One region of the Phenylobacterium sp. P4_E10 genome, then DNA from elsewhere that is predicted to be linked to it. Evidence: predicted binding sites of a transcription regulator. Region 1 holds the regulator's gene; each other region holds the start of a gene.
The links. Region 1 encodes LexA, which represses DNA repair genes until DNA is damaged. Its sites were predicted from a motif close to ATGTTCNCNANNTGTTCT; they were not measured.
Positions count from the first base shown of each region.

Region 2: recA (recombinase RecA) is a predicted target of LexA. The motif match lies at 1,088-1,105, and genes of this name have one in related genera.
Region 3: uvrA (excinuclease ABC subunit UvrA) is a predicted target of LexA. The motif match lies at 1,338-1,355, and genes of this name have one in related genera.

Region 1 covers NZ_JBFUIW010000004.1:248,218-251,491, forward strand. The annotation lists gene AC1DQJ_RS06900 (ComEC/Rec2 family competence protein) at 1-830, shown strand, start outside; gene lexA (transcriptional repressor LexA) at 811-1,503, opposite strand; gene trpC (indole-3-glycerol phosphate synthase TrpC) at 1,635-2,423, opposite strand; gene trpD (anthranilate phosphoribosyltransferase) at 2,420-3,274, opposite strand, start outside.
Region 2 covers NZ_JBFUIW010000006.1:172,391-175,664, reverse strand. The annotation lists gene AC1DQJ_RS09360 (TonB-dependent receptor) at 1-1,035, shown strand, start outside; gene recA (recombinase RecA) at 1,199-2,272, shown strand; gene alaS (alanine--tRNA ligase) at 2,523-3,274, shown strand, end outside.
Region 3 covers NZ_JBFUIW010000001.1:308,903-312,176, reverse strand. The annotation lists gene AC1DQJ_RS01565 (N-acyl-D-amino-acid deacylase family protein) at 1-770, opposite strand, end outside; gene AC1DQJ_RS01560 (hypothetical protein) at 783-986, opposite strand; gene AC1DQJ_RS01555 (hypothetical protein) at 983-1,189, opposite strand; gene uvrA (excinuclease ABC subunit UvrA) at 1,436-3,274, shown strand, end outside.

The sequences.
Region 1 (3,274 bases):
TGGCGACAGGCCCCTTCGCCATGCAGCACTTCAATCGCGTTTCGACCTTTGGGCTGGTGGCCAACCTCGCGACGGCTCCGATCTCGTCCTTCCTGATGATGCCTGCCCTGGCGCTGGGCGCGGTGCTTGCGCCGCTGGGCCTTGGAAGCATTCCGCTCGCGGGGGCCGACCTCGCGATCGACACCATGAATCGTATCGCTTCGATCGTGGCCGATATGCCGGGCAGTCAGCGGATCTTCGCCAGCGCGCCGGCCTGGACCTTGCCGGCGGCGTTCATGGGCCTGCTTTGGCTTTGCCTGTGGAAGGGACCGTTGCGCTGGGCCGGCGTGCCGCTGGCCATGGCGGTCTGGCTGTGTCCGCGGCCGCCGGCGCCGGACATCTGGATCTCGTCGGATGGTTCGGCCGCCGCGGTGCGGAGTGGGGATGAAGCGATCCTGCTGCGCCCGGACGCCAAGCTGTTCGCCGCCGAGCTCTGGGCGCGGAGGCGGGGGCTGACGCCGGCCGGGGCTGAGGCTCGCGACGTTGGCTATGATTGTGATCGCTGGTCCTGCGCGCCTCGTCAGGGCGCCGGCGAACCACGCTTGGCGGCGATCTTCACGCGTCGGGCCTCGACCATCGAGAAGAAGCAGCCGTTGTTCTGCGATTGGGCGGAAGTTGTCGTGATCCGCGGCAAGGCGCCGCCCTGTCCGCGGGCCTTGACCTTAACGGAGGCGGAGTTCGTCCGCGGCGGCTCCGCTGAGCTCTATAGGACCGCGACGGGATGGAAGATCGTGTGGGCGCAGGACCTGCGTGGTCAGCGCCCCTGGACGCTCAGTGGTAGCGGCGGATGAGGCCGACCAGACGGCCTTGAACCTGAACCTGGTCGGGCCCGAAGATGCGGGTCTCGTAGGCCGGGTTGGACGCCTCAAGGGCGACGGAAGCGCCCTTCTTGCGCAGGCGCTTTAGGGTGGCTTCTTCGCCCATGACCAGGGCCACCACGATGTCGCCGGAATTGGCCGTGTCGGTCTTTCGGATGACCACATAGTCGCCGTCGAGAATGCCGGCGTTGATCATCGAGTCACCGGCGATTTCGAGCACGAAGTGCTCGCCGGCGCCGAGAATGGTTTCCGGCACGGGGATCCGGTCGCGTTCCTGCTGGATCGCTTCGATCGGCGTGCCGGCGGCGATGCGGCCCAGGATCGGCAGCTCACGGGTGTCGTTGGCGACCGGCAGGGCAGGCAATTCATCGGCCTCGACCAACTGCGGTTTGAATGGCGAGCGACCCTTCGGCGGCGCCGTGGTCGTCGCCTGCTGCGGAAGCTTCACCACTTCCAGGGCTCGCGCCCGGTGCGGCAGGCGGCGAAGGAAGCCTCGCTCCTCCAGCGCCGTGATGAGCCGGTGAATGCCCGACTTGGACGCCAGGTCCAGCGCCTCCTTCATCTCGTCGAAGGACGGCGAGACCCCGGTTTCCTTGATCCGCTCATGGATGAACATGAGAAGTTCGTGTTGCTTACGGGTGAGCATGGCTGTCGAGCCCTTGAGAACAAAGCGCTAACGTCACGAATGTTCTCTAGGTGTTCCAGGTTAATGTCAAGTTACCGTTGAGCCTTTGAAAAGGCTCGGGTTTCTTGCGCGCCTGAAGCCGAGGATCCGACTCAGGCGAGTAGGGCGCGCGTTGCCGCGGCCACGTCGGCCTGCCGCATCAGGCTCTCGCCGACCAGCATGGCGCGCGCGCCGGAGCGTTCGAGGCGGGTGACGTCCAAGGCATTGAAGATGCCGCTCTCGGTGACTAGCAGCGCGTCTGAAGGCGTCGCTGCGGCCAGCCGCTCAGTGATCGTCAGATCGGTCTCGAAGGTGCGCAGATTGCGATTGTTCACGCCGACCAGATTCGCGCCGAGCTTGCCGGCGCGGGCCATTTCGTCCTCGTCGTGCACCTCGACCAGGGCGTCCATGCCAAGCCGCGCGGCCTCGGCCATCAAGTCGGCGGCCAGGGCGTCGTCGACCATGGCCATGATCACCAGAATGGCGTCGGCGCCGAGCGCCCGGGCTTCCGGCACTTGCCACGGATCGACCAGGAACTCCTTGCGCAGGGCGGGCAGGGCGACGGCGTCGCGCGCGGCGGTGAGGAAGGCGTCGGCGCCCTGGAAACTCGGACCGTCGGTAAGGACCGAGAGGCAGGCCGCGCCGCCGGCCTCATAGGCCTGGGCCAGGCTGGGCGGGTCGAAATCCTCTCGGATCAATCCCTTGGACGGCGACGCCTTCTTGATCTCGGCGATCAGGGCGAGTTTGCCGGGCGCATGCGCCCGTTCCAGCGCGGCGCGGAAGCCGCGCGGCGGCGTCGCCAGCGCAGCGGAGGCTTCCAGGTCAGCCAGCGTGCGCTGTGTTTTGCGCTCGGCGACTTCCTCGCGCTTGTAGGCGGCGATCTTGTCGAGAATGTCGCTCACGCCGTGACCTCGATCAGCTTGTCTAGCGCGGCCTTCGCGCGGCCGTCGTCGATGATCTGGCCGGCCAGCTCGACGCCCTCGCGCAGGGTCTCCACTTTCTCGCCGACCAGGAAGGCGGCGGCGGTGTTGAGCAGCACGATGTCGCGATAGGCGCCCTTGGCCCCGTCCAGCAACTCGCGCAGGGCGGTGGCGTTTTGGGCCGGCGAGCCGCCGGTCAGATCGGCCAGCGAGGCCCGCGGCAAGCCGACCGCCTCGGGCGTGATGCTGAACAGGCGCACCTGGCCGTCGCGATATTCCGCGACGCTGGTCTCCCCCGTGGTGGTCATTTCGTCCATGCCGCCGCCATGCACGACCCAGGCCCGCTCGGCGCCGAGCGCGCCCAGCACGCGGGCGAGAGGTTCGACCCAGCGATCGGCGAACACGCCCATCACCTGCCGTTGCGCGCCGGCCGGGTTGGTCAGCGGGCCCAGCAGGTTGAAGATGGTGCGGAAGCCCAGGTCGGTGCGGATCGGGGCGACGTGGCGCATGGCGCTGTGGTGGGCCGGGGCGAAGAAGAAGGCGACATTGGCGGTGTCCAGCGCCCGCAGCTGCTGCTCGGCTCCGGCGTTCACGTCGACGCCCAGCTCGGCCAGCACGTCCGCCGCGCCTGAGCGCGAGGATACAGCGCGGTTGCCATGCTTGGCGACTTTCAGGCCGCCGCCCGCGGCCACGAACGCCACGGCCGTGGAGACATTGAGGGTGTGCAGCCCGTCGCCACCGGTGCCGCAGACATCCATCACCTGATAGGGGTGCTCCAGCGTGACGGCGGCCTTGCGCATGGCGCGGGCGCAGGCGGTGATCTCGCCGGTCGT
Region 2 (3,274 bases), on a different contig from region 1:
GACAGCCAGGTCGTGGTCGGGGACACGATCAGCGGTGCGCCGCGCATGGACCTTGGCTTCACCGGGCGGCGGATCGTCGACAGCCGGCTCGGCCAGCGCGCCTTCTACGGCGAGGTGACCTTCGGCGCTGACCGGGACACCAACTTCGTGCTTGGGGCCCGGCGGTTCGAGTACGACAAGCGGACCGAGGGCCGGGCCTTGGTGGTCAACGTGATCTCCAACACCTCCGAGGCCAATTTCCGCGCCACCACCGGCGAGACCGGCTGGAGCCTGAAGATGCTGGCCAGTCATCGCTTCGGTCCGCAGGTCATGGGCTACGCCCAGGCGTCGCAGGGATTCCGGCCGGGCGGGATCAACACCGTGCCGGGACTGCCGCCGAACCTGGCGTCCTACGGATCGGACAGTTTGTGGAACTATGAGCTGGGTCTGAAGAGCGCCTGGCTCGACAACCGGCTGGCGCTGAACGCCGCGCTCTACCGGATCGACTGGCGCGACATGCAGTACACCGCCAACAGCACCAACGGCGCGTTTTCATTCATCACCAATCTCGGCCAGGCGCGGGTCATCGGCCTGGAGGCGGACGCCACCTACGTGCTCAACGCGGCGGTGCGCAGCGGGGCCAATCTGGCGATCACGGACGCCATCCTGACCAAGGACCAGTCCAGCGACGACGGCGTCGGCATGGGCGCGGCGGGCGACCGCATGCCGGTGATCCCCAAGGTCTCGGGGGACGCCTGGATCGAATACCGCCGCGACGTTGGCCGGGGGCTGGAGCTGACGATGCGGGGCGACGCGGCCTATGTCGGCCTGTCCCACAGCACCTTCGATCCGGGCGTGGGCGTCGACGCCAAGCTCGGCGACTTCTGGCTGCTCAACGCGCGGGCGGTGGTGCGGGGACCGACCTGGAGCCTGGGCGCCTACATCGAAAATCTCACCGACACCGACAGCGCCACCTTCGCCACCACCGGGCGCCAGCCGCAGGTTTTCGCCCCGCGGCCCCGACGCTTTGGACTGACCGCTTCCTACGATTTTTGAACCTTTCCGGTCGTGCGTCAGTTTCGGACGCATGGCGCCCTTAGGGCCCAAAAGAACATCTTGTGAACTCAGAACAAAGCGCGTACGCCTTGTCCATCGGCCGGCCAGACCTGAACGGGTTCGGACCGTCGGGTTGGAATCATGAAACAAGGAGCGCCTTGCAATGAGTCAGTCGGCGTTAAAGCTCGTGGGACGAGAAGAAGGCGATAAGCAACGCGCTCTTGAAGCAGCGATTGCGCAGATCGATCGGGCCTTTGGCAAAGGCTCGGTGATGAAACTTGGCGAGAAGAGCCATATCGAGGTGGAGGCGGTTTCGACCGGCTCGCTCGGGCTCGATCTCGCCCTCGGGATCGGCGGTCTGCCCAAGGGGCGGATCGTCGAAATCTATGGGCCGGAAAGCTCCGGCAAGACCACGCTCGCCCTGCACGTGGTGGCCGAGGTTCAGAAGGCCGGCGGCAACGCGGCGTTCGTCGACGCCGAACATGCGCTCGACCCGCAGTACGCCAACAAGCTGGGCGTGAACCTGGACGATCTGCTGGTCTCGCAGCCGGACACCGGCGAGCAGGCGCTGGAGATCACCGACACCCTGGTCCGCTCGGGCGCGATCGACGTCATCGTCATCGACTCGGTGGCGGCGCTGACGCCGCGCGCCGAAATCGAAGGCGAGATGGGCGATCAGCTGCCGGGCCTGCAGGCCCGCCTGATGAGCCAGGCGCTGCGCAAGCTGACCGGCTCGATCTCCAAGTCCAAGACCCTGGTCATCTTCATCAACCAGATCCGCATGAAGATCGGCGTGATGTACGGCAGCCCGGAGACGACCACGGGCGGCAACGCGCTGAAGTTCTACGCCTCGGTGCGCCTCGACATCCGCCGCACCGGCTCGGTGAAGGTCCGCGACGAAATTCTCGGCAACAACGTCCGGGTGAAGGTGGTCAAGAACAAGGTCGCCCCGCCGTTCCGCGAGGTCGAGTTCGACATCATGTACGGCGAAGGGATCTCCAAGCTGGGCGAGATCATCGATCTGGGCGTCAAGGCCGGGGTGATCGAGAAGTCCGGCTCTTGGTTCTCCTGGAACTCCACCCGCATCGGCCAGGGACGCGATAACGCTCGGGAATTCCTCAAGAATAACCCCGACATCGCCAACCAGATCGAGAAGCAGGTCCGCGGCGCCAAGGAGGTGATCGAGGAAGAACTGCTGGTCGGCCCGACCGGGGAAGAAGGCTCCGACGAGGAGTAAGGCGACCGCGCCCTCGAGCGCCGCCACGGCCCTCGGACCCGGACGCGTCCAACCCGACGTCCGGACCCGCCGACCCGGCCGAGCCCCCGCGCGACCGCTCGAAGACGCACAAGGACGCTTGGACGCACGCCGTCCAAGCGTCCTTTTCCTTTGCGGGCGGCGCCAAAATCCGTAAACGGTCGCCCGCGGGGCCAGCGCTAAGCGCGCGAGACCCCATATCTATTTCCCCGTTTTCAGTGTCCGACGAGCCATGCCGAGCCTCAACGAAATCAGAAGCGCGTTCCTGGGCTATTTCGAGAAGAACGATCACTTGATCGTCCCTTCCGCACCGCTCGTGCCGCAGAACGACCCGACCCTGCTGTTCGTCAACGCGGGCATGGTGCCGTTCAAGAACTACTTCACCGGCGCCGAAACCCCGCCCGCCGCGCGCGCGGCCTCGTCGCAGAAGTCGGTCCGCGCCGGCGGCAAGCACAACGACCTCGACAATGTCGGCTACACCGCGCGCCACCACACCTTCTTCGAGATGCTGGGGAATTTCTCGTTCGGCGACTACTTCAAGGCCGGCGCGATCGAATACGCCTGGAACCTGCTGACCAAGGAATTCAAGATTCCGGCGGAGAAGCTGTGCGTCACCGTCTATCACACCGACGACGAGGCGGCGGAGCTGTGGAAGAAGATCGCCGGCCTGCCGGACGAGAAGATCATCCGCATCGCCACCAGCGATAATTTCTGGTCCATGGGCGACACTGGCCCCTGCGGCCCGTGCTCGGAGATCTTCTACGACCACGGCGCCCACATCCCCGGCGGCCCGCCCGGCAGTCCCGATGAGGACGGCGACCGGTTCGTCGAAATCTGGAACCTGGTCTTCATGCAGTTCGAGCAGTTCGCCGACGGCCGTCGGATCGAGCTGCCAAAGCCGCAGATCGACACCGGCATGGGCCTCGAGCGGATCGCCGCGGTCATGCAGGGCGTGCACGACAACTATGACGTCGACCTGTTCCG
Region 3 (3,274 bases), on a different contig from region 1:
ATGGCGTGCTTCAGCGACAGCTCGGCGAGCTGATCGACCCGGGCGATGGTGATGTCGACGTCGTAGAACTCCGGCACGCACTGGAGCATGCGGCCGAACTCGCCCAGCACCGCCGACAGCGCGTCGAGCTCGGCGAAATCGGCGAAGCGGCTGGGCACCGGACGGCCCTGCTCGTCCAGGTCCACGAAGCTGGTGCTGAGCCCGATCGCCCCGGCCTGCAGGCACTCGCGCAGGACCTCCTGCATCGCCGTCACCTCAGCGGGTGTCGCGGTGCGCTGCTGGGCCGCCTCGCCCATGACCCACAGGCGGATGACGCTGTGGCCGACCAGCGGCGCCACATTGATCGAGAGCTTGGCCGAGATGGCGTCGCGATATCCGGCGAAGTCTTCCCAGTTCCAGTCGAATGCCTGGGTGAAGGCCTCGGGCGGCATCTCCTCGATCTGCTGGAACATTCCGACCACCTTGGGCCGGTCGGCGGTTCTGATCGGAGCCAGCGACAGCGAGCAGTTGCCTGGCACAATGCAGGTGACGCCGTGCTCCAGGGCCGGGCGCGCGGCCCCGTCCCACAGCAGCTGGACGTCGAAATGGGTGTGCGGGTCGATGAAGCCCGGCGCCACGACGTGGCCGCCGGCGTCGATCACGCGCCTGCCCTCGCCCTTCACCGCGCCCACCGCTGCGATCAGGCCGTCCTTCACGGCCACATCGCCATGGAAGCCCTTCTCGCCGGACCCATCGACCACGAACCCGTTACGCACGATTACGTCGAACATGAGCGGTCTCCCTCACAGCAGCTTGCGCCAGGACTGCCCGGCAAGTTCATCAAGGTGCGCCGCCCCGCAGGCGGCCATCAGCTCCAGGCCCTTTTCGGCCTCCAGCACCACCACCCCCTCGCTGCCGCCCGGATAGCGCAGACGAAGGACCAGCTCGGCCGAACCGTCGTGGCCGGCGGCGATCTCGGCCCCGGCGATCACGGCCTCCTCGCTCATCGGCGCGGCGGCTCCACGAACACCACGTCGCTGCCGAGGATCAGCCCGGCCGGCTTGCGCATGGCGAAGATGTGCAGGTTCCAACTGCGGATCTTGTCGACCGCGGTCTCCAGCGGCTCGCCCGGCATGGCGCGGGCGGCGAGATCCTCGACGGTCTCAGCCGAAGCGGGCGTCACGAAGCGCCGCTGACTGGACAGTTCCATGGGCTTCCTCCGGCTTATTTTCGGAGAGCCTGGGCGGGCCTCCGCCGCGTAAGTCGAGGAGAATTTTCGCCGCCCTGCTGACAACGCTGCTGACAGGTTTGTGCGCGCGCGGACCTAGAACCTGCCGGTGATATCGCCGCAACCAGGTTTGTTCACGCAATGTTCCTGTGTTATCGGTGAGTCTCGGAACTACATTAGACGGAAGCCGCTGAGGCGATCAGCGGCTGTTAGCGTTTCCGGAAAAGCATGGCCGAACAGCTCAATTTCATCCGCGTGCGCGGTGCGCGCGAGCACAACCTCAAAGACGTCAGCGTGGACATCCCACGGGGCGAGCTTGTGGTGCTCACCGGCCTATCGGGTTCGGGCAAGAGCTCGCTGGCGTTCGACACCATCTACGCTGAGGGCCAGCGGCGCTATGTCGAGAGCCTCTCGGCCTATGCGCGCCAGTTCCTCGAGCTGATGAGCAAGCCGGACGTGGACCTGATCGAGGGCCTCTCCCCGGCCATCTCGATCGAGCAGAAGACCACCAGCCGCAATCCGCGCTCCACCGTCGGCACGGTGACCGAGATCCACGACTACATGCGCCTGCTTTGGGCGCGGGTCGGGGTTCCGTACTCGCCGGCCACCGGCCTGCCGATCGAGAGCCAGACCGTCAGCCAGATGGTCGACAAGCTGACCGCCCTGCCTGAGGGCGAGCGGCTCTATCTGCTGGCCCCCGTCGTGCGCGGCCGCAAGGGCGAGTACCGCAAGGAAATCGCCGAGTGGCAGAAGGCTGGCTTCCAGCGGCTGAAGATCGACGGCGAGTTCTACCCGATCGAGGACGCACCGGCCCTCGACAAGAAATTCAAGCACGACATCGACGTGGTCGTGGACCGACTAGTGACCAAGGCCGGCATGGAGACCCGCTACGCCGACAGCCTGGAGACGGCGCTGCGGCTAGCCGACGGCATCGCGACCGCCGAGTGGGCCGACAAGGCCGAGGGCGAAGCCGAGCCCCGCCGCCTGATTTTCTCCGAGAAATTCGCCTGTCCGGTCTCCGGCTTCACGATCAGCGAGATCGAGCCGCGACTGTTCTCGTTCAACAATCCCTACGGCGCCTGCCCGGTTTGCGACGGCCTGGGCGCGAAGCTCGCCTTCGACGCCGACATGGTGGTGCCCGACAAGGAAAAGACCCTGCACAAGGGCGCCATAGCGCCCTGGGCGAAGGGCCCTTCGCCGCTCTACACCCAGACCTTGCAGGCGCTGGCCGGCCACTATGGCTTCTCCATGGACATGCCGTGGTGGAAGCTGCCCGAGGGCGCCAAGACCGTGGTGCTGTACGGATCGGGCAGCGAGAAGATCAAGTTCGTCTATGACGACAACGCCCGGAAGTACGAGGTCAACAAGACCTTTGAAGGCGTGCTGCCGAACCTGGAGCGCCGCTGGCGCGAAACCGACAGCTCGTGGGTGCGCGAGGAACTCGGCCGGTATCAGTCCGAAACCCCGTGCGAGGCCTGCGAAGGCTACCGCCTGAAGCCGGAAGCCCTGGCGGTGAAGATCGCCGGCCGGCACATCGGCGAGGCCAGCCGCCTGTCGATCCGCCATGCCGAGGAGTGGTTCACCGGCCTGGCGGACAGCCTCACCGAAAAGCAGATGGAAATCGCTCGGCGGATCTTGAAGGAGATCAACGACCGCCTGCGCTTCCTGGTCAATGTCGGCCTCGACTACCTGAATATGAGCCGCGCCTCAGGCACCCTGTCCGGCGGCGAGAGCCAGCGCATCCGCCTGGCCAGCCAGATCGGCTCGGGCCTGACCGGCGTACTCTACGTGCTCGACGAGCCGTCCATCGGCCTGCACCAGCGCGACAACACCCGACTGCTGGAAAGCCTCAAGGGCCTGCGCGACCTAGGCAACTCGGTCCTCGTCGTCGAGCACGACGAGGAGGCGATCATGACCGCAGACTATGTCATCGACATGGGACCGGCGGCCGGCGTCCACGGCGGCGAGATCATCGCCCAGGGCACGCCCCAGGACGTGATGGCCAACCCCAACAGCATCACCGGCCAGTATCTGTCGGGCGCGCGCGAGATCGAGATCCCGGAAGAC